Regions from separate parts of the Vibrio frigidus genome, predicted to be linked through region 2. Evidence: predicted binding sites of a transcription regulator. Region 2 holds the regulator's gene; each other region holds the start of a gene.

Region 1 (10,062 bases), on a different contig from region 2:
ATTTTTGCTCAAATGGAATGGTGCGCTGTTCTGCATTGGCAGTGGTGAATCTCATCCAGAATTACACAACCCAGATTATGATTTCCCAGATGATATATTGAAAACAGCCAGCCAACTATTCGTTTCAATTATTGACCGACTGCATTCTAATTAAAGACCAAGGTACTCTAAGGGTTGTTGATTAAAACCACTCGTGTTTCGTAAGGTCGTAATGACATCTTTCTTTCAACAGCTAAGCAGAGACCATCACTATAGTTACCGAGCAAATATTGCGCATTAGCCAAGTCAATATATTCAGGTAATGCACATTCTGTTGGTTCTGCGTAGTAATTATTTACGCAGATAAGCGTCTGTTCTTTGTTGCTACGGGCATAACAGAAAATCTGTTTGTCATCCGGCATCAAATCTACATAATCACCATCAGTAATTACCTGAATATCTTTACGCAGCGTTAGTAGCTTCTTATAAAAATGAAACACCGAATCAGGTGAACTGACCGCCAAATCAGCATTGACTTCAACGTAATTTTGAGCAACGCCTAACCACGGATTGGCTTTAGAGAATCCAGCATACGCCTTGTTACTCCATTGCATCGGTGCTCTGGAGTTATCTCTCGACTTGTGAGACAGAATATCCAACATAGCATCCTTATCAACACCTCGTTCGTTAACCATGATGTCATAGATATTGGTACTTTCTACATCACGGTATTGCTCTATCGAAGTGTACTTCGGATTCGTCATCCCGATTTCTTCACCTTGATAGATATACGGTGTTCCTTGCATCATATGTATAGAGGTAGCCAGCATTTTGGCGGATTCAATTCGGTACTCGGTATCATTGCCTATACGGCTTACGATACGAGGCTGATCATGGTTACACCAAAACAACGCTCCCCAGCCTTTCCCGTTCAATCCTTTCTGCCAATGACTAAATATCCGTTTTAATTCTATAAAATCAAATGGTGTTTTAGTCCATTTATCACCGTTGTTATAGTCAACTTTCAAATGATGAAAGTTAAACACCATAGACAGTTCTTTCTGATCTAAGGATGAGTACTGCTGGCAGTGTTCCAGATTGGTCGATGACATTTCTCCCACGGTTACACTACCGTATTTCTGAAAAACATCCCGGCTGATCTCTAGAAGGTACTCGTGTACCTTGGGCCCATCGGTATAAAAACGACGTCCATCACCAGTATAATCATCAGGGAAATCTTGTTGTTTAGATATCAGGTTAATGACATCTAAACGGAATCCATCAATACCTTTTTCTGCCCAAAAACTGATCACATCTTTAACTTCTTGACGAACTTTAGGGTTCTCCCAATTCAAATCTGCTTGTTCTTTTGCAAATAAGTGTAGGTAATATTGGCCTGTTTTCTGGTCTAACTCCCACGCATTGCCGCCAAACTTAGACTCCCAATTAGTCGGAGGTTGCCCTTCTATTGGGTCTTTCCAGATATAGTAATCTCGATACTCACTCTCTTTGTTACCAAGTGCAGCTTGAAACCACTTATGCTCTGTTGACGTATGATTTACGACAATATCCATGATTATACGAATACCTTTTTGATGCGCTATAGCAAGCAATTCATCAAAGTCAGCCATGGTTCCAAATTCTGGGTTGATAGCGTAATAGTCTGAAATATCATAGCCATTATCTATCATTGGAGACTGATAAACCGGCGTCAACCAAATAGCATCAACACCCAAAAGTTTAAGATAATCAAGCTTACTCGTTATGCCTTTAATATCCCCAGTACCTTTTGACCCACTATCACAAAAGCTTTTAGGATAGATCTGATAAATTGCTGCGGTACGCCACCACTCTGCCGAATTCATAATCATCTCTCTACATTATCTTTACAAAAACGGAGTGGCCAATCTGACCACTCCAAAAGGACTTAAGCACTAACGACTTCTAATTCGCCTTTTAACTGTGCTCTTTTGTAGGAAAATAGAGTCAATGTTATAGGTAGTAAGATGGCAACTAACATGGCAATAGCGTATATCGTCCAGTATTGAGGTTGAATAGAAAGGATACCAGGCAAGCCACCAACACCTATCCCGTTAGCCATTACACCAGCACTACCACAAATTGCCGCTGCAACCGCTGACCCAACCATCGCACTCAACATTGGGAATTTATACTTTAGATTGATGCCGTACATTGCAGGTTCTGTTACGCCTAAATAGGCAGAGATTGCCGCTGGCACAGATATATCACGTTCACCATTTTTACGGCTGATAATGATGATACCGACGACTGCAGAAGCTTGTGCGATATTAGAAAGTGCGATAAGTGGCCAAATCGGTGTTCCGCCAAGCTCTTGCATCAATTGCAGGTCTACTGCGTTAGTCGTATGGTGAACACCCGTAATAACGAGTGGCGCATACAAAAATCCGAATACCATAGCACCAAGTATGGCGAAATCACCTGTCATCGCTACTTTCGCAGCAAACGCAACACCATTACCGATAATGCGTCCAAAAGGACCAATTAAGGCATGCGCAAGTACTACTGAAAGAATAATAGACACAAACGGTACGACAACGAGATACAAATAGGATGGAACAATTCGCTTAAGATTCGTTTCAATGAAAGCCAGTGCCACACCTGCAAGCATCGCTGGGATAACCTGAGCTTGATAACCTACTTTTTCGATCACAAACAACCCAAAGTCCCATACTTCTGGAGCCGCTTTACCTATCATATAAGCATTCATCAGTTGCGGTGACACTAAGGTAACACCAAGTGTAATACCAAGTATCGGTGTCCCACCTAGCTTCTTAACCGTGGACCAACAAACCCCAACAGGGAGGAAGAAAAATATCGCTTCACCGATTAACCATAAGAACGAATGCACCGTCGCCCAGAACTGACTAATCTGCGTTAGGGTTTGGCCATCAAACATCTTGATGTCGCCAATGACATTCCTAAAACCTAAGATCAAACCACCAGTGATAATAGCGGGTAGCAGAGGCACGAAAATTTCGGCTAAATGGGAGATGCCTCTCTCTAAGATATTCATATTTTGACGAGCAGCCACTTTTGCTTCATCTTTCGACGAGGATGACTGGCCCGTCATTTCGATTAATATTTTATATACCTCATCAACTTCCGTTCCAATCACAACTTGAAATTGACCCGCATTGGTAAAGCAGCCTTTTACTATTCTTAAGGCTTCTAGACCTTTAACATCTGCGATTTCAGTGTCTTGCAATACAAAGCGCAAACGCGTTAGACAGTGACTTACACTAGCTATATTATCTCCACCGCCTACTAACCCTATAAGACGTGCAATATCTTCTCTTGCAATATTACTCATTATTCTCACCCTTTTATAACTTATTAAAGTCTATACCAAACCCCAAAAAATTAACGCTTACCATCACAGGTATTGGAGTTGAAAAGTAAACCAAACGATTAATGGGAACAGTCCCAATAACGACGAGTATAATGCCTCAATGTGTACGAACATTAAATGGGAACAGTCCCATTAATTGAACAAGGTCACACCTGATCTTATTTATATCAATATAAACAATAGGTTAAATATTCTGGTTAATTAATTGGAATTTGAGTGATATGTTTTTCAGTTTTATCCCCTAAAAGCTGAGATATCAGCATGTTAGCGGCATAACGGCCCGCTTCCTCATAGCCAGGATCAACGCTAAACGTGTTAGGAAAAAGAAAGGAAAGTAGTTGATTGCCACCCACACCAGTCACCATCACTTCATCGCGTGATAGTTCTTGTAATCTTTTAATCACACCTAAGGCTAAGGTGTCACTGGCGCAAGCAATCGCTTGAGTTTGTTCATTTAAAATTGAATCGACCTGTTGGTAAGCACTTTCGTGACTCAATTGTCCGGTGCTATAACAAGGCGTAATGTCGTTCTTTTTACACCAATCTATATAGGCATTTAGACGGGTCTCACCGGTTGATTTATCACTTATATCGACACCAATATAAGTAACTTCCGATAATGAATGGTTCTTTATATGTTCCAGTGCTTTAACAATCACACCCGCACTATCGTAATCGACTGACGAGATACCTTCCACATCCATAGCAATGACAACGATTTTGCTTTTCCACTCAACCAGACGGGAAACATCACAACCAGTAAAACCAAAAAGGATGACACCATCAACATTTCGCTTTTTAAGTACGTCTAGGTGATCGTTGGTTTTATCTTTATCAAACTGACTCTCCATGATAACCACATCGTAACCGACATTATAAAGCGTATCGAGGATACTACTGACGGCTCTATTTTCGGAAGGAGAATCTAGACGAGAAATAATGACACCTACAACCTTCTGGCTGCCTCCGCGCATAGACTGTGCTGATTTTGACGGCACATACCCAGACTCTGCAATAATCTTCTCTACTCGTTCACGGGTATCACGCTTCACTTTAGGATCATTGGTTAACACACGAGAAACCGTTGATTTACCAACACCAGAAAGTTTCGCAATATCATGAATAGTCAGTTTTTTTGTTGGCATCAATTCATTACCTGATCGCAGTTCACAACCGTATCAGAACTAAGTGTCAACATAGCTCGTGTCCCCTTTAGCCAAAGCAACAATTCACGTTCCGTGTTTTGATATTTGCTTCCAGAAGCCGCTGGAATTTGTTTTAGTGCAATACGTTTATGCGCCATGACTATTTCTGCTGTATTTTCGTCTATAGTTAACACCGTAAACTGCGTTCCGTTATTACAAACATAAAACGGTTCTACGGTAGAACTACATCCAACCAACACCATAATTATTGAAATAAAAAGCCACTTTACATTCACACTAAAACCTTTATATCTGTTCAAGGTATGCTGGTACGTCTTTAATACTATTAAGTACCGTCGAGGCAATAGACGCTCCCTTGTCTGTCACTGGTTTTCCAGTTCTGACTAATATTTTAGTACCAACACCAGCCGCTTCTGCGGCCATCATGTCTTCCGCTTTATCCCCGACCATAACCGAGTTCATCATGTCGATCTTTAAAAAATCGCGCGCAGAATGAAACATGCCAGGCTTGGGTTTACGGCAATCACAATCTTGTTTATATTCACCAATGCCATGCTCTGGATGGTGCATGCAATAATAGATCCCATCGAACTCAACGCCGTTGTCGACAAAGTTCCAATCCATCCACTCAGTTAATGAGAGAAACCTATCTTCGCTAAACAAACCGCGAGCAACACCCGATTGGTTCGTGACCAAAACCAAAAGGTACCCCATTTGTTGTAGTTTTTTGGTCGCTTCAAAGACACCGTCGATGAATTCAAAATCATGCTCATCATGTACGTACCCATGATCGACATTAATCACACCGTCTCGGTCTAAAAACACAGCAGGTTTAGCCAAAGCGTTATCCTCATTAGATATTTAGATCGAAATTATTGCACGCTTTACAGCGCTAATCACCATTTATCCTCAAATAACAAGGTTTGTTTAATGTCGTTTTATCGCGTTTAGAACGTCGTAACATCCAAATAGCACGGTTAAAATAGAGCTATAGACGTCTAGACGTAAAAATATCTATTGACATGAAAACGTGATGGCCCTAGCATAATCTACAGTTTAGAAAGTTAACCAATACTTTATTCTAATTATCCTGATTAGGTTTTATTACATGATTAAAATCAGCAACGTTAACAAGGTGTTCTATCAAGGCGAAAAAGAAATTCATGCCTTGAAAGAGATAAACCTAACCGTTCCACAAGGCAACATATTTGGTGTTATAGGTTCCTCCGGTGCAGGAAAAAGTACACTTATCCGTTGTGTAAACATGTTAGAAGCCCCTACACAGGGTAACGTTGTTGTCGACGGAGTCGATTTGACTCAGTTATCTAAATCAGAGTTAAGCGAAGCTCGTCGCAATATTGGTATGATATTTCAACACTTTAACTTGCTCTCTTCTCGCACTGTTTTTAATAATATTGCCCTTCCTCTAGAGCTTGCAGGCATAAGCAACGATAAAATAAACACCAAAGTTTCCGAGTTATTATCTTTGGTGGGGCTAGAGGATAAGCGAGACACTTATCCAGCCAATCTAAGTGGAGGTCAAAAACAACGTGTCGCCATTGCAAGAGCGTTAGCTTCTGACCCTAAAGTCTTGTTATGTGACGAAGCCACCAGCGCATTAGACCCAGCAACGACACAATCAATCCTTGAATTGCTGAAAGAGATCAACCGTAAACTGAACATAACTATCCTACTCATTACTCACGAAATGGATGTTGTTAAAGGCATATGTCATCAAGTCGCCATCATAGGAGACGGTGAACTTGTTGAAAAAGGCACGGTTGGTGAAATTTTTGCTCACCCGAAAACAGAACTCGCGCACAGTTTTATTCGCTCAACGTTAGACCTCTCGATTCCAGAAGACTACCAATCTAGGCTACAACCAGATCGTATTGACGGAACGCATCCACTTGTCAGACTTGAATTTACTGGAGAGACAGTAGATACCCCGGTAATGAGCCAGATTTCTCGTCAGTTTAATATCGATGTCAGTATCTTAAGTTCCGACTTGGATTACGCAGGTGGTGTTAAGTTCGGAATGATGGTCGCAGAATTATTTGGCTCAGAAGAAGATGACAATGCAGCCATCAAATTTTTAGAAGAACACAAAGTTAAAGTAGAGGTGCTCGGTTATGTCCTTTGATTCTATTACTCAATGGTTAAGCTTCAATAGTGGTCTATTATTGGGCGCCACAGGTGAAACACTCTATATGGTTGCCGTGTCTGGTTTGGTCGGATTTGCAGTAGGTATTCCGCTCGGTGTTATCTTACACATCACCAAAAAAGGTGGGCTGGCAGAAAACACCAAATTAAATGGTGGCTTAGGTGCCGTTGTGAACATTGGCCGCTCAGTACCATTTCTAGTCCTAATGGTCGCTATCATCCCAGTAACAAAACTTTTAGTTGGTACGTTTATCGGCACAACAGCCGCAATAGTCCCTCTGACCATAGGTGCGATCCCTTTTGTTGCTCGCTTAATTGAAGGCGCGTTGCTTGAAGTCCCGGGGGGTCTTGTAGAAGCAGCACAATCTATGGGAGCAACACCCATGCAAATCATTACCAAGGTACTACTTCCTGAGGCTCTGCCAACCATAATCAACGCAGTCACTATCACTTTAGTCACACTAGTAAGCTACTCAGCCATGGCAGGTACGGTTGGTGGTGGAGGCCTCGGTGACGTCGCCATCCGTTACGGCTTTCATCGGTATGATGTTGTTATCATGGCGGTCACCGTAGTGATGTTGATAGTACTGGTTCAAATAATTCAATCGATAGGCGATACATTCGTCCGTCGTGTAGACCACAGATAATAATAATCACAATAAACTAAGGAGAGGTAACATGAAATTTAGTCTTAAAAATTTGCTCGTAACAGCGACAGCGGCATCAGCTTTAGTATTGGTAGGCTGCGGTGACAAAGAAGTGGATAGCAACAAAATAAAAATCGGTGTAATGGCAGGTGCAGAAGCTCAAGTAGCTGAAGTAGCGGCAAAAGTAGCAAAAGAGAAGTACAACTTAGATGTTGAGCTTGTAACCTTCACTGATTATGTTACGCCAAATGCAGCTCTTGATGATGGTTCTGTAGATATCAATGCCTTCCAGCACAAGCCTTATCTTGATCAACAGATTGCTGACCGTGGCTACAAGCTTGCTATCGCTGGTAACTCGTTTGTTTACCCTATTGCCGGTTACTCTAAGCAGGTGACATCCGTTGACCAGATTGCTGATGGCTCACGCATCGCGGTCCCTAACGACCCAACTAACTTAGGGCGTTCATTGCTACTTCTTGAACAACAAGGGTTGCTTAAACTACGCGCCGATACTGGTCTTTCTGGCACCATTCGCGATATCGTAGAGAACCCTAAAAACATCACTATCGTAGAGCTAGATGCCGCACAACTTCCTCGCTCACTTGACGATGTTGCACTATCAATCATTAACACGACCTATGCGAGCAGCATCGATCTAACACCAGAGAAAGATGGCATATTCGTAGAAGACAAAAAGTCTCCATACGTTAACCTGATTGTGGCTCGTACTGACAATGTCGATTCAGAAAAAGTACAAAACTTCGTAAAAGCCTACCAAACAGATGAAGTCTATAAAGCCGCATCTGAGATCTTTAAAGGTGGTGTCGTTAAGGGTTGGTAATAACCACTTTTCATTACCGTTTTAGACTCAATTAAAAAAGCCGAATGATGTATCACATCAGTTCGGCTTTTTATTTGTTCGTTATTTAACTCGTATTCTATCGCCATATTCCTCTGCCACAGATTTTAAAATGTCACTCCAGCGATGATAGACGAGTAAATGACCAAGGTTTTCAAATTCATGAAATTTTGAATTACTAAGGCTACGGTGAAACTTTCGTGCCAATTGAACGGGAACATGTTGGTCCAGACTGCCATGCCATATCGTTACTGGTGAAACGATAGTTTCAAAATCAATGTTCCATAGACGACTAAGAATGACCAGATCTTCGCAAAAGGCATTCGGTCCTTGCCGCATCGCTTCTCTGAACGCCAATAAAAAATTATCAGTGACTTCTGTTTCCGACAATGCTGCCGCGTCGCTCTTACACAAATGTTGATAAACCTGATCAAAATACAACTCGTGATCTTTCATCAAATTATTGGTGATAATCTTTAAAAGAGGATGCAGTATCGACGGAGCTCTCATCGCGATTTGCGCCAAAAACTTATTACTGGATTTTACGCCATGGAAAAGATTGATTGGTTGGTAAGGAGTCACAGTACTAACAATCGTCGTATGCACTATCCGTTCTTTTAATAGGGACGCCGCCGCCAAGGCATAAGGCCCTCCACCACAAAACCCCATAAGAGAATATCGATCCAAATTGAGACAGTCCGCCAACGTATCTACGTCACGTGCGATACTCGCCAAAGTACGATGTGGATCAGCCGTTGATAAGCCAAACCCTGGACGATCAATGGTAATTAAACGAATATTATGGTCAAAAAGAGTCCGATTGTTTGGATGTTGCTGCAGTCGTGAACCCGTACTCGGTGGAAACAAGATAACGGGAATACCGTTTTTTCTGCCTATATCACTGAATCCTAACTGCCTCTCATCACTGACTTTACAGACTTGATGATAGCACGCAGTTTCAAAAATAAGCTTGGATTTTAGCGAACTGACCGTGTCTCGAGTTTCCGCTGTAGGATTCATCAAAATCAGCTTCATTAACTCACTTTGCCGGTGGCAATCTGTTTTTTGAAAGACAGATTTTAACTGAGTCCGAATGGTATTAATCGAAACACTGTGACTATCGCTAATCTCATTCAACGTTTTATTATGCGCCAGTTTTTCGACCAGTCTCTGCTCGGCTTTCGTTAAGTTGTAGCGCTGACAGAACCCGGTTAGATTGGGTTTTACATCTACATTTTGATTTGCGAAAAGAACCAGTATATTACTACCAAGCTGATATTGATCATCAATCCGAGACAAACTAATACTCGCTGGATTCGTTTGGAAACTGTCACGCAAACGCATTGTCGCCTCGCGTTCTTCCCCTTTAAGATCAATCAGTTCAGACAGCAGTTTATTGAACCGCTGTTGTTGGGAGTTGAGCGAGAATACAACATGACCACCCTCTATTTTCACTAAATCTGTGGTCTTTAGAAAGTCGAGTGCCAGTTGGTTCTGTTGCACCAACGACCCACTACCAGTAATAACAAAGGCAGGCAAAGGTAAGAAGTCGAATAGGCTCAATTGCAGATGTTGGTGCTCATCATTATCTTTCATTCTATTACTGATGGCGGCACTTCGCTCTAGGTGTTCAACGATAGTAGAAACCTGAGAAAGGCCTCTATACCTTTCGACCTCCCGCATTGATAACCGTTGATTTACCTGCGCAGTTGCGCTCACCACACGTTCTGCTTCCAGTGGTGGAAGCGTTGATGCTATCTGTTCCAACAAAACAGGCCACTGGGTCGGATCCAATGCAGTATCATAGATTTGCGCAACCAATTCTGGCGAAATTTGACCATTAGCATCCATTCTAGA
Region 2 (10,062 bases):
TCTGAACTTACTCGCTATTTAGGTATCGGCGATTATGACCATTGGAATGAACAAGATAGAATTTCTTTTCTAGTCAATGAATTAAGTTCAAAACGTCCACTTCTACCTCGTAACTGGCAACCTTCTGAACAGGTACAAGAGGTTTTAGACACCTGTAGGATAATTGCAAGTCAGTCTCGCGAAGCCTTCGGTTCTTATGTTATTTCAATGGCACGGACCGCATCGGATGTGTTAGCCGTTCATTTACTGCTTCAAGAGTCTGGCTGTCAGTTCCGTATGGACGTATGTCCACTATTCGAAACACTCGATGACTTGAATAATTCAGAAGCCGTCATCAAACAGTTGCTCGAGATTGATTGGTATAGAGGCTTTATCCAAAACCACCAAATGGTCATGATTGGCTATTCTGACTCAGCTAAAGATGCAGGAGTTATGTCTGCGGGTTGGGCCCAATATAGTGCCATGGATGCTTTAGTACGTGTTTGTGAAGAAGCCAACATCGAACTCACACTCTTCCATGGCCGTGGAGGCACCATTGGCCGTGGTGGTGCGCCAGCACATGCTGCGTTACTTTCTCAACCACCGAAAAGCTTAAAAGGGGGGTTGCGTGTAACGGAACAAGGAGAAATGATCCGCTTTAAGCTTGGGTTACCGGATATCGCAGTAAATAGCTTTAACCGCTACGCCAGCGCAATTCTTGAGGCCAACCTTTTACCGCCCCCAAGCCCGAAACAAGAGTGGCGCGACCTAATGGAAGTCTTGTCACAGGTCTCTTGTGAAGCATACCGTTCAATCGTTCAGGGGGAGCCCGATTTCGTTCCTTACTTTAGAGCGGCGACCCCAGAACGAGAGTTAGGCAAGCTTCCTCTCGGATCGAGACCATCAAAGAGAAATCCTAACGGTGGAGTGGAAAGTCTAAGGGCGATTCCATGGATATTTTCATGGAGCCAAAATAGATTGGTTTTACCCGCTTGGTTAGGGGCAGGTGAATCGATACAATACTCAATCGACAAGGGACACCAGAACCTATTAGAAGAGATGTGTCGTGAATGGCCTTTCTTCTCTACTCGCCTTGGTATGTTAGAGATGGTGTACACCAAAACCAATATCGAAATTTCCCGATATTACGATCAGAGACTAACGGACAAGTCACTTTGGCGAATAGGCGATCAATTGCGGGACCAACTGCAAAAAGATATTAAAGCTGTTCTCAATGTTGAGAACAACGAAAACTTGATGCAGAGCGACCCATGGGGGTTGGAGTCTATCCGATTGCGTAACGTCTATGTTTTACCTATGAATATTCTTCAAGCTGAGCTTCTATACCGAACTCGCCAATCAGATCAACCCTCTTCAGAACTAGAAGAAGCATTGATGGTGACTATAGCAGGTATTGCTGCTGGTATGCGCAACACTGGGTAGAATAAAAACCTAACAACAGGACAGTATGACTAGCAAAACTAGCATACTACTCTGTTTACAATCCAATTCGAGAGGTTTATCATCCTTTTGAGACAATTTGCCCTTTTTTTTTATTTTTACAACAAAATTTAGTGGTATGCTTACGCCCCGTTGTGCCCCAAAGATCGACTATACTCATAATAGGCATAATAATATGGAATCAAACTCCGCAAGTATCTAGGTGGAATTCGGCTGAAGATAGGGAATGACGAACAAACATAGATTTGTCGCTATTCTGAACTGCTAATAAGCAGATCTGTCGTTATTCTGAACTGCAAAATAATTAGTGTCACAAAAAGCACGGAAGCAGTTCAAAGTTGTGAGTTATTTGTATTACTAATTATTGGATTTAAGATATGTCATTACCACATGTAATCCTTACCGTTTTAAGCACTCGCGATGCTACCGGATATGATATAACCAAAGAATTTTCATATAGCATCGGCTATTTTTGGAAAGCGAGTCATCAGCAAGTTTATCGAGAGCTCAATAAAATGGCTCAAAATGAACTTGTCACCTGTGTTTTGCATCCCCAGGATGGGAAGCCAGATAGAAAAATTTACTCCATTGCCGAAGCTGGGCGTCGTGCACTCGGTGAATGGTTTGAACAACCAACAGCACAGGCAACAATAAGAGATGAGTTCAGCGCTAAGTTAATGGCTTGCGCAATCCAACCTACTGCTCCTTTCAGAGAACAAGTATCTATACTTATTGGTGAATCCAAACAGCTAGTCAGTCATTACAAAGAGATTGAAGCGACTTATTATGGTGATCCAACCAAGCTAGACAAGCACGCTAAATTAGAACGCCTTACTTTAAGACGTAACCTGTTAATACGTGAAGCTTGGATTAATTGGGCGGAAGAAGTTGTTGCTGAATTAAAACCCATGGACTAAAACGGCTTCGTTCTAGTCTTTGCTTTTAAATAAAAAGGGGTCATGTGAAAACATTGACCCTTTTTATTTATTACAGTTTATCTTGTTGGTCTTACTCCTAATGTATGGCACAACGCAAACGTCATTTCAGCACGATTAAGAGTATAGAAATGAAAATCTTTCACGCCTTCTCTGCTTAAAATTCTTACCATATCAATAGCTTGACTCGCACCAACCAATTGTCGAGTTGTTGGGTCATCTTCTAAACCGCTAAATTGCTGTGCCATCCAACCCGGTACTTTCACGTTATTCATTGCGGCAAAACGAGAGGCTTGCGTAAAGTTAGAAACGGGCAGAATCCCCGGTATTATCTCTGCGTCAATACCCGCACTCACACAACGATCTCTAAATCTTAGGTAGCTTTCAACATCAAAGAAAAATTGAGTTATTGCACGATTAGCACCTGCATCCACCTTTCTTTTTAAATTAAGTAAGTCTGACTGTGCACTTTTTGCTTCTGGGTGAACCTCGGGAAACGCCGCCACTGAGATATCAAAATCATGTCGCGACTTGAGCAAAGTAACCAAGTCCGATGCATACATATTTGGTACACCACCACCAGCCGGAATATCACCGCGTAGTGCGACGATATTGCGTATACCATTTGCCCAATAGTCATCCGCAATATCTATAAGCTCATCACGGCTTGCGTCAATACAGGTTAAATGTGGCGCAGCCACCAAGCCTGTCTGATCTTTAATTTCTTTGATAATAGAATGGGTACGGTCACGTTCACCAGAGTTTGCCCCGTAGGTAACCGACACAAATTTAGGTTGAAGTGTTTTCAAACGGTGCACAGAGTTCCACAACGTTTCTTCCATTTTTTCGCTACTTGGCGGAAAAAATTCAAAAGAAACATTAATATCACCAAGCTCCGCGATATTCTGATTTAAGGCATCTAGATGACTAGCGTGTGAATAACTCATAGTTCTCTCTCATTCGGGCTGATCGAATTTGTATTTCTGTTTTGACGTTTAGACGTCTATATGTCTGTAGAATGTAATGAAATGGGATTAATGTCAACATGATGTTCATGAAAATTTTTCATGATATTGGTGAGAGATATTCAAGGGGAATGTAGGACGGACTAAGGTTGGTTAACATGAATTCGGCTCTGGAGATAGATCGATATCCCCATGATAATGACAAGTAAAACCGCCACTGCCCCTTTAAAGGCAGTAGCTAGCGTTTATATTTAAAACAGGTTTGATAATCGATTAATATCCGATTGGATCGCCCCGGCGGTCACTTCTCTGCCCGCACCTGGTCCTCTAATCACCAACGGGTTGTCCTTATACCAAGCACTTTCTATCGCAAAGATATTGTCACAGGGAAGCAAGTTAGCCAAAGCATGCTCTTTATTTAGCGCCTCAATGCCTACGGTTGCTTTACCACCTTTCTGTAAACGAGCCACATAACGCAGTACTCTATCTTCACGCTGTGCTTTTTCTAGACGTTCAGCTAGCTGTTCACTTAGCAACTGACCTTGGTCGAAAAACTGATCGATGGACAGATCTTTCAACTCGTCCGGAACAAGAGACGCCACTTTTACGCTCTCTGGTTCAATCGTCAACCCTGACTCACGCGCCAAAATAATAAGTTTCCGCATTACATCTGACCCGTCTAAATCGCAACGAGGATCAGGTTCCGTTAACCCTTGTTGCCAAGCCAATTCAACCAACTCGCTAAATGGAATAGACCCATCAAATTGTTGGAAAAGCCACGATAGAGTACCTGAAAATATTCCAGAGAATGCTGTGATTTCATCGCCACTTTCGCGCAAATCACGAACCGTATGATTGATCGGTAACCCTGCACCCACAGTTGCATTATATAGCCAATGACGCCCTGTTTTTGCAAATGCATCCTGTACTTTATGGTAAAACTCACTTGAAGCAGAACCCGCAACTTTATTGGCAGAAATTAGGTGTAAGCCTTTTTCAGCAATAGTGGGGTATTTCATTGATACCGCCTCACTCGCCGTCACGTCGAGTACGATTACCTCATCATACTCTTGTTGGTGACTGAGTTGCTCTAGCCATTCATTACCATCACTTTCTATTGCTTCATCTTCATAACGACTAAGTACACTCGAGGCCTCAATACCGGCCATATTCATCCAATACGTCTGGCTACCCACGACACCTATTAATTCAAAACTCATACCTCGACGTTTTTCTATTTCGCCTTTCTGTTTAGCGAATAGTTCGAGCCAACTAGAACCGATATTGCCTTTACCACATAAAACCAAACCAATTCGCTTTTGTGCTTGAAAGAGTTGAGTGTGAATTCCCTGAACTAAAACAGAGGTATTAGACGTACGTAAAACGGCCGCTAGGCTCAAACCTGATTCCGCTTCACACATAAATTCGACTGGTGCATTTTTTAGCTGCTGATAAAAGCCATGACTATGAATTGGGTTTTTCGTTACACCAGCACCAACAGCGGCGACCATTGAATAGCCTTCTTTAAGCCGAATATCTGCCTCCGTTGCCGAGTCATGTAGATAACTAAGGGCACCGGATGCGACTTCTGCTGTGTAGGCAAGAAGCAGCTCGCCTTGATCCGCTTGAACTTCATAAGCCAACGGTTGTAACTGAGCGCGTTGGAGTCTTTGTAGCACTTCTTCTTTGGCTCTTTCAAATTCATGTGCGTGGCTAAATATCAGCTCAATAAGCAAAACTTCATCAAGGGAGGTCACTATCTTCGCCCCTCGACCCGAAGCCAACACCCTTTCGATTCTGGTTGAGCCGGCTTCTGGTTGGTAGCTACATCGAAGCTCTAAATCCATCGCACTTTGAGCCACGGGTTGCAGTGTTCTGCTATGTAGCACAGGTGCTGCCAACCTAGCTAACTCACTGGCCTCATCTAAGCGTAGAAGAGGCAATAAACAGGCATCATTAACCTTTCGAGGATCGGCACTATAGACACCACAGACATCGCTCCAAATAGTCACTCGATGAGCTTCCGCTAATGCACCAATAACCGTCGCAGAGTAATCAGAACCATTTCGGCCAAGCAAAACCGTATCCCCTTGACGATTCTTGGCCATAAAACCGGTAATTACTAATCGGTGTTGAGAATGCTGTGCCAATACGTCTTTCAATAATGGCCATGAGCTCGAACGATCAACCTCTGGTTGCGTGCCGATATCCGCTCTCAAAAAGTCACGTGAATCGATAGCGACTGCCGCCATTTTTGCTTGACACAAGAGCTGTGAAAGCAACCTTGAAGACCACACTTCCCCAAGCCCAAGAACCTGAGCTTCTTGCTCTATTGTTAATGGGCTTTGTAAATCACCTAGGGCAGTAAACTCGGTATGAAGATGGTCCAACATTTTATTGGGTTCATCAATTAACTGTTGTATCAAATCTGACTGAAATCGACGCAATTCCGTCAGTATCTCATGTGCCGTTCGTCCATCTTTCTTTAAAGCACTCAGCCAATTGATGAGTTGATTGGTCGTGTCTCCAGCCGCAGAAACAACAATTAAATCTTCACTTTGAGAGTACTCGGCAAGAATATTTCTTACTCGTTTATAACACTCTGGATTGGCTAAGCTGCTTCCACCAAATTTATGAAGTTGACGTGTAGCGGTCATTTAAGCTGTCTCCTGAACTTTTTTAAATGCATTATCAAGATCTTCGATGAGGTCTTCACTATCTTCTAGCCCAACCGATAGCCTTAACAGTGTTTGTGCTATCCCTGCCTCTTTTAAGGCCTCTTCACCCATTGCTCGATGTGTCATTGAGGCAGGATGACAGATTAAGCTTTCTACGCCACCAAGGGACTCGGCTAATGAAAAGAGCGATAAAGCGCCAACAAACGCTTCAAGCTTATCCATCGGGCCATTAAAATCAAAACTCAACATAGAACCAAAACCGGATTGCTGCTTTTTCGCAATTTCGTGGCCTGGGTGATCTGGTAGACTTGGGTGATATATAGTGCCAACAAGATCCTGTTTTGAGAGAAACGCTAAGATCTCACGAGAACTCTCTTCATGAATTCTCATTCGAGCGCCTAAGGTTCTTATGCCGCGTAACGTCATGTAACTATCAAACGGCGTTCCCGTCGCCCCAATACAATTTCCCCACCAAGCAAGCTCTTCGGCATGCTCTTCTGTCTTGGTAACGATAACCCCACCAATCACGTCCGAATGACCATTAATATATTTGGTTGTAGAGTGAATCACAAAATCCGCACCCAGATCTATAGGCTTTTGGTATATAGGTGTCATGAAGGTATTATCAACCGCGACCAGCGCGCCAACAGTGTGCGCTTTCTCGCACGTTTCTTGAATATCAACCACTCTAACCAATGGATTAGATGGTGTTTCTAGTAGCACCAACTTCGGTTTTTTGGCTAATGCTTCATCCAGTGCGCTTAGATCAGACTGATCAATAAATAAAACGTTAAAGTCCCCTTTTTGAGCCCGAGTATTAAAAAGTCGGTAGGTACCGCCATAACAATCATTCGGTGCAATAATAAGGTCATTAGGCCCAATAAAAGTAGAAACCCAAAGGTTTAGCGCTGACGTTCCGCAATTAGTGACTACCGCACCCTTTCCCGACTCTAGATCGGAAAGGGTTTGCTCTAACATGCCCCGATTTGGATTTCCTGAACGGGTATAATCATATTTAGGCACATCACCAAAACTTGGAAAGCTATAATTGGTCGACAAGTAAATTGGAGGCACAACGGCATGAAACTGAGAGTCAGATTCAATGCCCGTTCGAACGGCGATAGTGGCGGGTTTCTTTTGTTTCATGTGCTGGCTTTCCTTTGCGATCAATTCAGTTTTCATTTTTCTTTATCCGCTAACTATAACTGAATCTCGAACGTTAGAATTAATAACAAGACACTTTACTGTTAGTTTTTTAAGACGTCAATAGCTCTAGACGTCTATATGTCTTTGCTTATGGCAGTAAATCCCGCTAGAATTCTATCCCATAATTGTTTTATGACTATTTTGACAAAGGTGAGCAATGGCTGATTGGAATGGCGAATACATAAGTCCATACGCAGAACATGGAAAAAAGAGTGAGCAAGTTAAGAAGATCACCGTTTCCATCCCTCTGAAAGTTTTGAAAATTTTGACTGATGAACGAACTCGTCGTCAGATTAATAACCTACGACACGCAACGAATAGCGAACTGCTTTGCGAAGCATTCTTGCACGCTTATACAGGTCAACCATTACCAACAGATGAAGATTTGAGAAAAGATCGCCCTGATGATATTCCAACTGAAGTTAAAAAATTAATGACAGAAATGGGAATTGAATTTGAAGCGTTTGACGAAGAATAATTAATCGGTTGGGGGAGATACTTCAACCAATTGAATTATTTACACAAGCGGGATTATTTTTCTATTTACTTAATACCCATAAACCCGTCATTCCTGATATCACAGGAATGACGGGTTTATGGGTTAAAAACGATCAATGTGTTCTATTTTGAATCGCTGTTAGCACATGTAGTTCTCTGGTAGTTCAATTCTCGCAACACCAGACTCTACTGCGGCTACCGCGACGGCTCTGGCAACACGTGGAAGCAAGCGTGGGTCCATTGGCTTTGGTATAATATACTCTTTACTGAACTCTAGTTTACTTACCCCAGCAGCCTTCAATACACCTTCCGGTACAAGCTCTTTAGTCAATTGACGAATCGCCTCAACTGCGGCCAATTTCATCTCTATGTTTATTTCACTTGCACGCACATCTAACGCGCCACGGAAAATAAATGGAAAACAAATAACATTGTTTACCTGATTTGGGTAGTCTGAACGACCCGTCCCCATAATTAAGTCATCTCTGACTTGGTGTGCAATCTCGGGTTTAATTTCAGGATCTGGGTTTGAGCAAGCAAATACAACGGGTTTATCAGCCATCAATTTCAATGCTGCAGCTGGTAACAGATCTGGCCCTGATACACCTAAGAACAGATCAGCACCTTCAATAACATCCTCCAACGTACGTTTGTCTGTATTGTTGGCAAACATTTTTTTATATTCATTTAGATCTTCGCGACGAGTATGGATAACTCCCTTGCGATCCAACATGTAGATTTTCTCACGCTGAGCACCACACTTAATTAAAAGTTCCATACATGCTGTAGCGGCAGCACCTGCACCAAGACAGACGATGGTTGATTCCTCAAGCGTTTTACCTTGAAGCTCTATGGCATTAAGCATGCCTGCTGCTGTAACAATCGCAGTGCCATGTTGATCATCATGGAATACAGGTACATCACAACGCTCGATAAGTTGACGTTCAATCTCAAAGCAGTCAGGGGCTTTAATATCTTCTAAATTGATACCACCAAAGGTATCCGCAATGGCTGCGACTGTATTTACAAACTCTTCGGTAGTCCGATGTTTTACTTCAATATCGATGGCATCTAAATTAGCAAACCGCTTAAAAAGCAGTGCCTTACCTTCCATCACTGGCTTTGACGCCATTGGACCTAAGTTACCTAAACCTAAAATAGCAGTACCATTAGATATGACAGCTACCGTATTGCCCTTCGCCGTGTACTTGTACACGTTATCAACATTCTGTGCTATCTCGCGTACTGGCTCGGCAACGCCGGGGCTATATGCCAGCGCTAGATCTTCGGCAGAATCGGCAGGTTTAGTGAGTGCTATCGCCGTCTTACCTGGAGTCGGGTAAGCGTGATAATTAAGTGCTTGTTGACGAAAGTCATCTTGTTGGTTGTCTTCGGACATCAGATTTATTTCCAGTTGTAATTGGCAGGGGAGGTTTTTAGTATTCAGATAGATAGTAAATGATCGCGACAGAACTTCCTACATAGAAAAAGGTTTAAGTCATAAAGTTTATTTTTACTGTGAGATCAAAAAAAGGACGCATAAGCGTCCTTTTTTATTCGGAATTACAGCATAGCAATTACTTGCTAGATAGTGCACCGAAACGTTTGTTGAAGCGATCTACACGTCCGCCGGTATCAACGTTACGTTGCTTACCAGTGTAGAACGGGTGACATTTGTCACATACGTCTAAGTGGATAGATTCTTTTGCAAGAGTTGAGTTAAACTCAAAAGAATTACCGCAAGAACAAGTTGCGCTAACTGCTTTGTATTCTGGGTGGATACCTGTTTTCATGGGAAAACCTCATTATAGGCCGTGTCGCCATTCGATTCTAAGCCGAACACCACACGTATTTACACAAATTGGCATAAATTGATATACCGTCAAGGCGCAGTATACTAATGAAACACGCCATTGGAATCAACTCATTTGAATCTTTTTTCAACAAATTCTTCTTTTCGCGCCTAAATGACTCGCTCTGCGCACATTTTATGTCTACCACCTCCCTCTCGTAATTACATTGCGCATCAACTACACTATCTCCCTCGTTTCATTAAGCTGACTACTCATCAATAATGCGTCCAACCATTGCTCAAATAGCCCTACCAGTGCCGCTAGACAAGAGGTTTGATTATCTCATTCAAGCTCATCAATTTCCGGTTATCGGTGGTCGTGTATCCGTTTCATTTGGTAGACAAACACTTGTTGGAATAGTTACTGCAATGGTTCATCAATCCGACTTCCCAATAAATCAGCTAAAAAGCATCAAGCAGGTATTAGATGTCGAGCCTATTTGGCCAGATAAGCTTTACACACTTCTTAATTGGTGCAGTCAGTTCTA
Region 3 (10,062 bases), on a different contig from region 2:
GAAGCCAGCTTCTTGTTTCCAAATCATGACTTTTCAACCATAGACATAGAACCCATTGCTATAGATGAAGAGCACAACCAAAATACTGAAAATAATGTGATTGAAGAAGAGAGCAATTCGATAGAGTCTGATACTACAAAAAAAGAGGGAGCGATTAAAAAGTAGAGTGGTACAAACCACCCTACTTACGAACTTATTGATTTAAAGTGTCGTCTAACGCTTTTAGACATAGAGCCACGTTTTCATTTCTCGAAGCGTACCCCATCAACCCTATACGCCATGTCTTTCCAGCTAATGCTCCCAAACCAGCACCTATTTCTAAGTTATAGTCATTAAGTAACGTTGCTCTAACGGCGCCATCATCTACCCCTTCAGGTATATATACGGCATTGAGTTGTGGCAGTCGATAATCTTCATCTACTACAAATTGAATCCCCATCAACTCTAAACCAGTCTTTAATTTTTCATGCATGACTTGATGTCGTTTCCATGCATTTTCCAACCCTTCATTTTTTAGTAACAACAAGGCTTCATGCAAAGCATAAAGACTATTTACAGGTGCAGTGTGATGATAGCTACGTTTACCTTCACCGCTCCAATAACCCAATACTAAACTTTGATCTAAAAACCAACTTTGCACAGGTGACTGTCTATTTTGAATGCGCTGAATAGCCGCTGCAGAAAAAGTCAAAGGAGATAAACCAGGCACACAGGACAAACATTTCTGACTACCTGAATACACGGCATCTAACCCCCATTCGTCTACTTTCAACGGCACGCCTCCAAGCGAAGTCACCGCATCAACAATGGTCAAGACCCCTCTTTCTTGTGCTAAAGAAGCCAAAGCCTGAGCGTCACTAAGAGCACCTGTAGAGGTTTCAGCATGTACAAAAGCTAAAATTTTTGCGTCAGGGTTGGTGTCAAGAGCGTCTCTTACTTTTCTAACGTCAACAGGTTCGCCCCATTCATTATCAACCACGATAGCTTCACCACCGCAGCGGATGACATTTTCACGCATCCTTTCACCAAACACACCATTTCGGCATACAACTACTTTATCGCCGGCTTCTACTAGGTTGACAAAACAAGCCTCCATACCAGCACTACCGGGTGCAGATACCGCAATAGTAAACGTATTCTCTGTTTGGAAAGCGTATTTAAGAAGCTGTTTTAGTTCATCCATCATATTGATGAATAATGGGTCAAGATGCCCTATCGTTGGACGGCTCAACGCTTGCAAAACTTGCGGTGAAATATCTGAAGGTCCGGGCCCCATTAATGTTCTATGAGGAGGTACAAAGCTCTGAATCGTCATAATTATTCCTTTTATAAGACGTGTAGGGGATTAAAGACTAACTCATAATCCATCATTCAACAATTCGACTCTAGTATAGAGGTCAAACCACTTGATCAAGCACCGTTTTTACGTTGTATAAATACTGGGCAAATATTCGTTTTATCAATTGACATTTAGACGTCAACATCGTTCAATGAATAGGTCTGGATTTGTTTGAACTTGATTTAGATAATTCGCTTTATAGCAGAAGAGGAGCATTGCCCAGGCAAGTGTTTTGTGGAGCCTTAACTCCGAGACAAAGCATTCAGGGGGAGCGGTGCCGAGATGATATTTCATTGAGTGTGTATAATCATCGGTTGAGTAGGCTGAATCCTACCAATTGTCACCAACCTTGTTTGGTGAAGAGCTTCTGAGGTCCGCATCCATATCTAATGCTTTTCCTCTGCTCTAGTAATCTCTCTTCAATATAACAAAAATAGAAATACTGTTAATTTGAATACATACAGGGAGAAATGCCGTGAGCGCATTCAATGTAGCAAAATTTGGTGGCACAAGTGTTGCCAACTTTGAAGCCATGAGCCGTTGTGCTGAAATAATAGAGAACAACCCAAACACAAAACTTATCGTCATTAGTGCTTGCTCTGGTGTGACAAACTTGTTGGTTGAGTTGGCAAATGGAGTTCAAGACGAACAACGTCGTCGTGTTGTCATTGAACAACTTGAAGATATCCATTATGCCATCATTGATAAGCTCGCCGACCCTTTAGAAACAGAACAAGCCGTCGCCTCTTTATTAAAGAGCGTGGCATCGGCTGCTGAAGCAGCATCATTCCAAAGTAGCGATAAACTCACAGATCACATGGTTGCTTATGGCGAACGGATGTCAACCCACTTGCTCACTCAAATACTAAGAGAGCGCGGCTTAAGTGCGGCACGTTTTAACATTCGCGATATAATGAGAACCAACAACGCCTACGGAAAAGCAGACCCAGAACTAGATTCGGTTGCTAAACTAGCACAAGAAAAACTCATCCCTTTATGTCGCGATAATGTTGTCGTTACACAAGGCTTTATTGGCGCTGATATAGATGGTAATACGACGACATTTGGTCGTGGCGGCAGTGACTATAGTGCAGCATTAATTGCAGAATCGGTTGAAGCATCGGGCCTTGAGATTTGGACAGATGTTCCTGGTATTTACACGACAGATCCACGCATAGTAGCGAAAGCTGCACCCATCCCTGAAATTAGTTTCAGTGAAGCCTCCGAAATGGCCAACTTCGGAGCCAAAATACTACACCCATCGACATTAGTTCCCGCATTACGCCATGGCATTCCCGTGTTCGTAGGATCGTCTAAAGAGCCAGAGAAAGGGGGGACTTGGATCAGACAAAAAGTAGGAAGTTCACCGCTATTTAGGGCATTAGCATTACGCGGAAACCAAACTATGGTAACACTGCGTAGTCCGAATATGTTTCAAGCGTATGGTTTCTTAGCCGACGTGTTTAAAATTCTAGCGAAGTATAAGATTTCCGTTGATCTGATCACTACATCAGAAGTAAGTGTATCGCTTACCCTTGACCAAACGAACACGTCAGGTGGCGCGCCAGAACTACCCATTGACGCTCAAAAAGAGCTGGAAGAACTTTGTACTGTAGAAGTAGAGCAAAATCTCTGTTTGGTCGCGCTTATTGGCAATAATATGAGTGAATGTAAAGGTTACGCAAAAAAAGTATTCAGTACTTTAGAAGACTTCAATCTACGCATGATTTGCTATGGTGCTAGTCCGCACAATTTGTGTTTCTTAGTACGTTCTGTTGATTCCCGTCGGGCTGTTCAGGATCTACATAGAGAATTATTCGAACTACGTGAGTAATGGTCGTCGAATAAAAAGGCTTGGTATCTTTAACCAAGCCTTTTTATCACCTTTCTTTGTCTTCTATCGTGCAGTCAAAGACTGTCATGTTTAGCAATAGCTTTCACTACTAGCTGATGTTAGGGCCTAACCACTTCTCCGCATCAAGAATATTCCAACCTTTACGCTCTGCATAATCCTCAACCTGATCTTGTTGTATCTGAGCAACAGCAAAAAATCGCGAATCAGGGTGTGAAAAATACCAACCCGAGACTGAGGCTCCAGGCCACATTGCATAACTAGATGTCAAAGACATACCAATCGCTTCTTCAACATTAAGAAGCTCCCATAAAGCACCTTTCTCTGTATGCTCAGGACACGCTGGGTAACCAGGTGCAGGCCTAATACCTTGGTATTTCTCTCTAATAAGATCTTCATTGGATAACGTCTCCTCGGGAGAGTAACCCCAAATTTCTCTACGCACTTTTTCATGTAGACATTCTGCAAAAGCTTCGGCTAATCGATCGGCCACAGCCTGAACCATGATTGCATTGTAGTCATCACCTTCAGCTTTAAACTTATCGGCCAGTTCGCGCTCACCAATACCACCTGTAACCGCAAAACCTCCAATCCAATCCTTTTTACCACTCGATTTGGGGGCAATATAATCACTCAAACAATAGTTAAAGCCTTTAGGCTTTTCTGTCTGCTGACGTAAATTGTGAAGTACTTTTGCAACTTGAGTACGTGATTCATCAGTATACACTTCGATATCGTCACCAATGCTTGCGGCAGGAAGTAAAGCACAAATGCCACTAGCTTTAAGTAAGCCTTCGCGTTCTATTTTGTCCAACCATTCATTCGCGTCATCAAATAACCTTTTCGCTTCTTCACCGACTTCTTCATGTTCAAAAATCTTAGGGTACTTACCCATAAGCGTCCAAGTCATAAAGAACGGGGTCCAATCTATATAGCGTCTTAAGCTCGCCACATCGAAATTTTCAAAAACGTGCACACCTAATTTTGCCGGTTCTGGGGGAGTATAATTCTGCCAGTCAATCGCAACTTTATTGTCTCGTGCTCTTTGTAATAAAACAGGCTTTGTGCGTGGTTTTTTACGATTATACTGATCTCGAACTTTGACATAGTCTTGTTCCACTTTTTCAACAAACGCTGGACGCAATTCATCTGAAAGTAATGATGAACAGACACCAACAGCACGCGAAGCATTATTTACGTAAACAACGGGATGGCTATAATTCTGTTCAATCTTGACGGCGGTGTGGGCTTTCGATGTCGTCGCACCACCAATTAATAGTGGAAGGTCGAAACCCTGTCGTTCCATCTCTTTGGCTACATGCACCATCTCATCGAGCGAAGGTGTAATCAAACCAGACAAACCAATGATATCGACCTTCTCTTCTTTAGCCACCTTGAGAATTTTTTCGCAAGAAACCATCACACCAAGATCAATTATCTCGTAGTTATTACACTGTAAAACGACACCGACAATGTTCTTGCCGATATCGTGTACATCACCTTTGACGGTCGCAAGCAGGATTTTTCCGTTTGCACGACTTTCTTCTTTCGAAGCATTAATAAAGGGCTCTAAATGCGCGACCGCTTGCTTCATTACCCGCGCAGATTTAACCACTTGAGGTAAAAACATCTTTCCTTCGCCAAACAAATCACCGACAACATTCATGCCATCCATCAAGGGGCCTTCAATGACGTGCAGTGGCTTAGCAGCATTAACTCTTGCTTCTTCTGTATCTTCGACGATAAATTCTGTAATGCCTTTAACGAGTGAATGCTCTAACCTTTTCTCTACAGGCCAACTTCTCCACTCTTGAGTAGATGAATCTTCTTCTTTACCCACGGCATTACCACGATACTCGTTCGCGATGTCGAGAAGGTTTTCTGTTCCCTTATCCGTTCTATTTAGAATGACATCTTCAACTGCATTACGTAGTTTTTCCGGTACGTTGTCATATATTTCCAATTGCCCAGCATTAACAATACCCATATCCATACCATTTTTAAAACAGTGATACAGGAATACGGCGTGTATTGCTTCACGTACATAATTGTTGCCCCTAAAAGAAAAGGATACGTTAGAAACACCACCAGATATCATTGCGTATGGAAGATCGCGCTTGATATCCGCTACCGCATTAATAAAGTCTAATGCATAATTATTATGTTCATCGATACCCGTCGCAACTGCAAATATATTTGGGTCAAAAATAATGTCTTCCGGTGGAAAACCGACTTCATCAACGAGAACACGGTATGCCTCAGTACAGATTTGTAACTTACGTTCACGTGTATCAGCTTGTCCTATTTCGTCAAAAGCCATGACAATCACAGCAGCGCCGTAACGACGGATAAGCTTAGCTTGGTGGATGAATTTTTCTTTTCCTTCTTTCAGGGAAATAGAGTTAACAATACCTTTTCCCTGAATGCACTTCAGACCAGCTTCTATTACTTCCCATTTTGACGAATCCACCATGATAGGAACTTTAGATATTTCTGGTTCCGTTGCGCAAAGATTAAGAAACCGCACCATACACGCTTCAGAATCAAGCATTCCCTCATCCATATTGATATCGATGACCTGCGCACCACTCTCAACTTGTTGACGCGCAACCTCTAAGGCTTCATCGTAAAGTTCATCTTTGATAAGCCGCTTGAAACGAGCGGAACCTGTCACGTTGGTTCGTTCACCCACATTTACAAACAGTGTTCCTTTATCAATGGTTACTGGCTCTAAGCCAGAAAGACGACAAGCCTTGGGGATATCTGGCAATTGTCGAGGTTTAACCCCTTCTACCGCTAATGCCATCTGACGAATGTGTTCAGGCGTCGTTCCACAACAGCCTCCAACTATGTTTACGTAGCCGCTTTCAGCCCACTCAATAATATGCTCCGCCATATCCTCTGGCGAAAGATCATATTCACCAAACGCATTAGGTAATCCCGCATTAGGGTGAACGGAAACAAAGGTTTCCGAAATTCTAGACATCTCTACGACATATTGCCTAAGTTCGTCGGGCCCTAGGGCGCAATTCAGGCCAAATGAGATAGGACTTACATGACGAAGCGCATTATAAAATGCTTCCGTAGTTTGACCTGAAAGTGTACGACCAGACGCATCAGTAATTGTTCCGGAGATCATTACTGGTAACGTGATATTCAGTTCTTCAAATACCGTATCGACAGCAAACGCACACGCCTTTGCATTAAGTGTATCAAATATAGTTTCGATTAATATAAGATCTGAACCGCCTCGTATAAGGGCTTTCGTCGATTCTGAGTACGCTTCTACAAGTTCATCGAAGCTGACATTACGAAAGCCTGGATCATTCACGTCAGGAGAAATTGAACACGTACGGTTAGTTGGGCCTAATACCCCAGCAACAAAGCGAGGCTTATCCGGTGTTTTTGCCGTCCACTCATCCGCAATCGCTCTAGCTAGTTGCGCGGCTTGATAATTAATCTCTTCACTTAGGCCTTCCATATCATAGTCAGCCATTGCGATAGTAGTTGCATTAAACGTGTTCGTTTCTAGAATATCTGCGCCCGCCTCCAAATAAGCAGAATGGATTTCTTTAATCAAGTCGGGCTGACTCAAGACTAAAAGGTCATTATTTCCTTTTAGATCTGAGTGCCAACTAGCGAATCGCTCTCCACGATAATCTTCTTCTTCAAGTTTATATCCTTGGATCATGGTGCCCATGCCACCATCGATTAACAAAATTCGCTTCTTTAGCTGATTTTCTATTATTTCTTTTACACTACTTCCAGACACGTTTAAGCCTCAATCCTTTTTAACTTTGTATCCATCCTATCACACAACAGGGAGAAATCTAGACGTCTAGACGGTTTTGTAATTAGAATTTATATCGCCAAATGTGTGTACGGTAATTTTTCATTATTCGTATTGATAAAGTTCGCTTTTCAACCGAAAATGGTCTTATAGAATAAAATTTTTGGAAAATTCGATGTACGTATACAACACCCTCTGTTTTTTAGCCGCCGCCGCAATGGCGATAGCCTTCGTTAATTCCAAAGTTGGTAAACTTCAAACCACCATAGCTATTACTGCAGGTGCTCTTGTTCTTTCTTTAATTATGATTGTAGCAGGCCAAAATGGTTGGTTTTCACTTAATGAAGTCGCGGCAAATACAATAGATTCGATTAATTTTGAAGATTTTCTCTTAAAAGGTGTGTTGGGCTTTCTGCTTTTTGCTGGTGGGTTAGGTATAAACCTAACCAATATGAAAGATCAAAAATGGGAGATAACCTTACTTGCCTTGGGCGCAACTCTCGTCTCAACCTTCCTAATCGGAGCTGTATTATTTGCGGTAGTGAACTGGGTCCTAGGTATATCGTTCGCTTTAGTCTACTGCCTTCTATTTGGCGCCTTAATTTCTCCAACTGATCCCATCGCCGTGCTTGCTATCGTGAAGAAGCTCGATGCGCCTAAACGTATATCAACACAAATCGAGGGCGAGTCGCTATTTAATGATGGCTTCGGTTTAGTCATTTTTGTTACTCTTTTTACTATCGCCTTTGGCACTGAGACACCTACTGTCGGTTCCGTATCATTACTATTTTTACATGAAGCCGTCGGTGGAATCGTTTATGGTGCTGCATTAGGACTGCTATTCCATTATCTTATAAGCTCAACAGATGATCATTCGATGGAGCTTCTTTTGACCCTAGGTATACCTACGGCCGGTTATGTATTCTCTCAAGTAATCGAGGTTTCTGGCCCTTTAGCGATGGTAATTTCAGGTATTATGATTGGTAACTGGACTCGTTACACAGGGTTCTCGAAAGAGAGTGAGCAACACCTAGACCACTTTTGGGAACTGATCGATGAATTCCTTAATGGATTGCTTTTCCTACTTATTGGCTTGTCTATGCTTACCTTTGAGTTTCATTCCGAAGATTGGATTATCATGCTCATCTCAATACCATTAGTATTAGCAGCTCGCTATATCAGTGTCTTTCTTTCATACCAAATATTTAATCGATTCAGAATGTACAACCCATGGTCAGTAAGGATTCTTACATGGGGTGGATTACGGGGCGGACTTGCACTTGCCATGGCCATGGCGATCCCGGCGGGGATAATGGTTGTTCCCGAAAAAAACATTGATGTGCGAGAAATACTGCTCGTGATGACCTACTCGGTAGTTGTATTTTCGATCTTAATCCAAGGGTCGACTATAACGCCACTCATTAATCGCGCAAAAGCTTGGGAAAGAGCAAAATCAGTTGAGCCTGAATCGCTACCTTTAAAGAAGAAACAATAAGTCATTGATCTGATTTGATTTGATTTGATTATAATAGGTTTCGTTTATTGCCTAAAAAATACCACCCATAATTTATCTTCATTTCCTTGAACACGTAAATATGTTTAGATTTGATTATCCCCATACAATGGGGATAATCAAATCTAATAACCTTGCATGGTTCACGATCAACTAACACCACTACTACTCGTCATCCTTAGTAAAATTCTCCTCCGAGAAATGTTCTAAATCATACGGTGTTTGTTGATAAACGCAGTAGTTTAACCAATTAGAGAACAATAGATGACCGTGACTACGCCAACTCGCTATAGGGTCATTGTCCGGATTATCTTTAGGGTAGTAATTAAGAGGGACCGTTGGTTCCATACCTTCACCTAAGTCACGTACATATTCATTATGTAATGTGTGGGACTCATACTCTGGGTGACCCGTTACGAAGACATTACGTTTATCTTTTGTCGCCGCCAAGTAAACCCCTGCGAGATCTGAAACAGCAAGTATATCTAGGTTGGTGTGTTCTTCTAAGTACTGAGCGGAAAAATCTGCATAGCGTGAATGTGGAGCCAAGAAACTATCATCGAAGCCTCTTAAAAGTGGGTGATACTTTTGTTGTATCTTATGAAAGTACACACCAGAAAGCTTTTCCTTACGCGTTTTCTTAGGCAATTCATAAAGTAACTTCAAACCTGCTTGGGCAGCCCAACAAACAAAAAGAGTCGATGTTACGTGCTTACGCGCCCACTGCATGATCGTTTCTAGATGATCCCAATAAATAACATCTTCAAACTGGACTAGGCCTAATGGAGCACCCGTTATGATCAAACCATCATAATTTTTTTCTTTCACTGTATTGAACTGGCGATAAAAATCATCAAGATGCTCTGTAGGTGTATTTTTACTCGGTCGGTCATCAATACGCAGCAGTTCGACATCGATCTGTAATGGACTATTCGAAAGGAGTCTTAAAAATTGTGTTTCTGTTTCGATTTTTTTTGGCATTAAATTGAGAATAAGTACTTTTAACGGCCTGATCTCTTGCGTTGAGGCGCGGGACATCGGCATTACGAAGATATTCTCTTTCTTTAATACATCTGAGGCTGGCAGTTTATCTGGTATCCGTATCGGCAAAGCTTTATCCTTAAGCTATCTAGACGTCTATATAGCTAGCCTAATTCAAAACATAATATTTGTCGAGAAAGAATTGTTCTTGGATCTTGTTTTACAATTGTAAAAAAAGCAAATTAGCTGAATAGCCGGAACTCGCTTTCTGTGTACAACCACGCGCCCGCCCCGGCGTGACGGCCGGCTTCCCTTAACAAAAAGAAAACCAACTGAACGACCACTCCACCGTGGTATTCTTTTCTTCTATAAACGCAAAAAAGCCCCAGCATTTCTGCTGAGGCTTCTAAACTTTTTTTGTAAGAACTGGCGGAGTCGACGGGGATTCGCTCTCTGTACACAATCACACGCGTCCCCCGGCGTGACAGGCCGGCTTCTCTTAACAAAAAGAAAACAAACAGAACGACCACTCCACCGTGGTATTCTTTTCTTCTATAAACGCAAGAAAGCCTCAGCATTTCTGCTGA

What was found. Region 2 encodes MetJ, which represses methionine synthesis genes. Its sites were predicted from a motif close to TTAGACNTNTANANGTCTAA; they were not measured.
Region 1: the regulator MetJ is predicted to act here: its motif matches at 5,527-5,546, upstream of metN (methionine ABC transporter ATP-binding protein MetN).
Region 3: the regulator MetJ is predicted to act here: its motif matches at 7,014-7,033, upstream of metH (methionine synthase).

Annotation. Positions count from the first base shown of each region.
Region 1 covers NZ_JBCDMC010000015.1:52,332-62,393, reverse strand. The annotation lists gene AACW90_RS20485 (amidohydrolase) at 1-154, shown strand, start outside; gene treC (alpha,alpha-phosphotrehalase) at 168-1,850, opposite strand; gene treB (PTS trehalose transporter subunit IIBC) at 1,907-3,331, opposite strand; gene treR (trehalose operon repressor TreR) at 3,568-4,515, opposite strand; gene AACW90_RS20465 (MliC family protein) at 4,515-4,811, opposite strand; gene gmhB (D-glycero-beta-D-manno-heptose 1,7-bisphosphate 7-phosphatase) at 4,822-5,376, opposite strand; gene metN (methionine ABC transporter ATP-binding protein MetN) at 5,645-6,679, shown strand; gene AACW90_RS20450 (methionine ABC transporter permease) at 6,669-7,346, shown strand; gene AACW90_RS20445 (MetQ/NlpA family lipoprotein) at 7,378-8,187, shown strand; gene AACW90_RS20440 (bifunctional helix-turn-helix transcriptional regulator/alpha/beta hydrolase) at 8,269-10,056, opposite strand.
Region 2 covers NZ_JBCDMC010000011.1:94,607-104,668, reverse strand. The annotation lists gene ppc (phosphoenolpyruvate carboxylase) at 1-1,422, shown strand, start outside; gene AACW90_RS18205 (PadR family transcriptional regulator) at 1,818-2,357, shown strand; gene metF (methylenetetrahydrofolate reductase) at 2,435-3,322, opposite strand; gene AACW90_RS18195 (bifunctional aspartate kinase/homoserine dehydrogenase II) at 3,592-5,997, opposite strand; gene AACW90_RS18190 (O-succinylhomoserine (thiol)-lyase) at 5,998-7,164, opposite strand; gene metJ (met regulon transcriptional regulator MetJ) at 7,382-7,702, shown strand; gene AACW90_RS18180 (malic enzyme-like NAD(P)-binding protein) at 7,862-9,121, opposite strand; gene rpmE (50S ribosomal protein L31) at 9,300-9,515, opposite strand; gene priA (primosomal protein N') at 9,797-10,062, shown strand, end outside.
Region 3 covers NZ_JBCDMC010000003.1:437,245-447,306, forward strand. The annotation lists gene AACW90_RS07620 (PglL family O-oligosaccharyltransferase) at 1-165, shown strand, start outside; gene AACW90_RS07625 (pyridoxal-phosphate-dependent aminotransferase family protein) at 194-1,315, opposite strand; lysine riboswitch at 1,537-1,714, shown strand; gene lysC (lysine-sensitive aspartokinase 3) at 1,815-3,173, shown strand; gene metH (methionine synthase) at 3,283-6,963, opposite strand; gene AACW90_RS07640 (cation:proton antiporter) at 7,157-8,476, shown strand; gene metA (homoserine O-acetyltransferase MetA) at 8,660-9,604, opposite strand.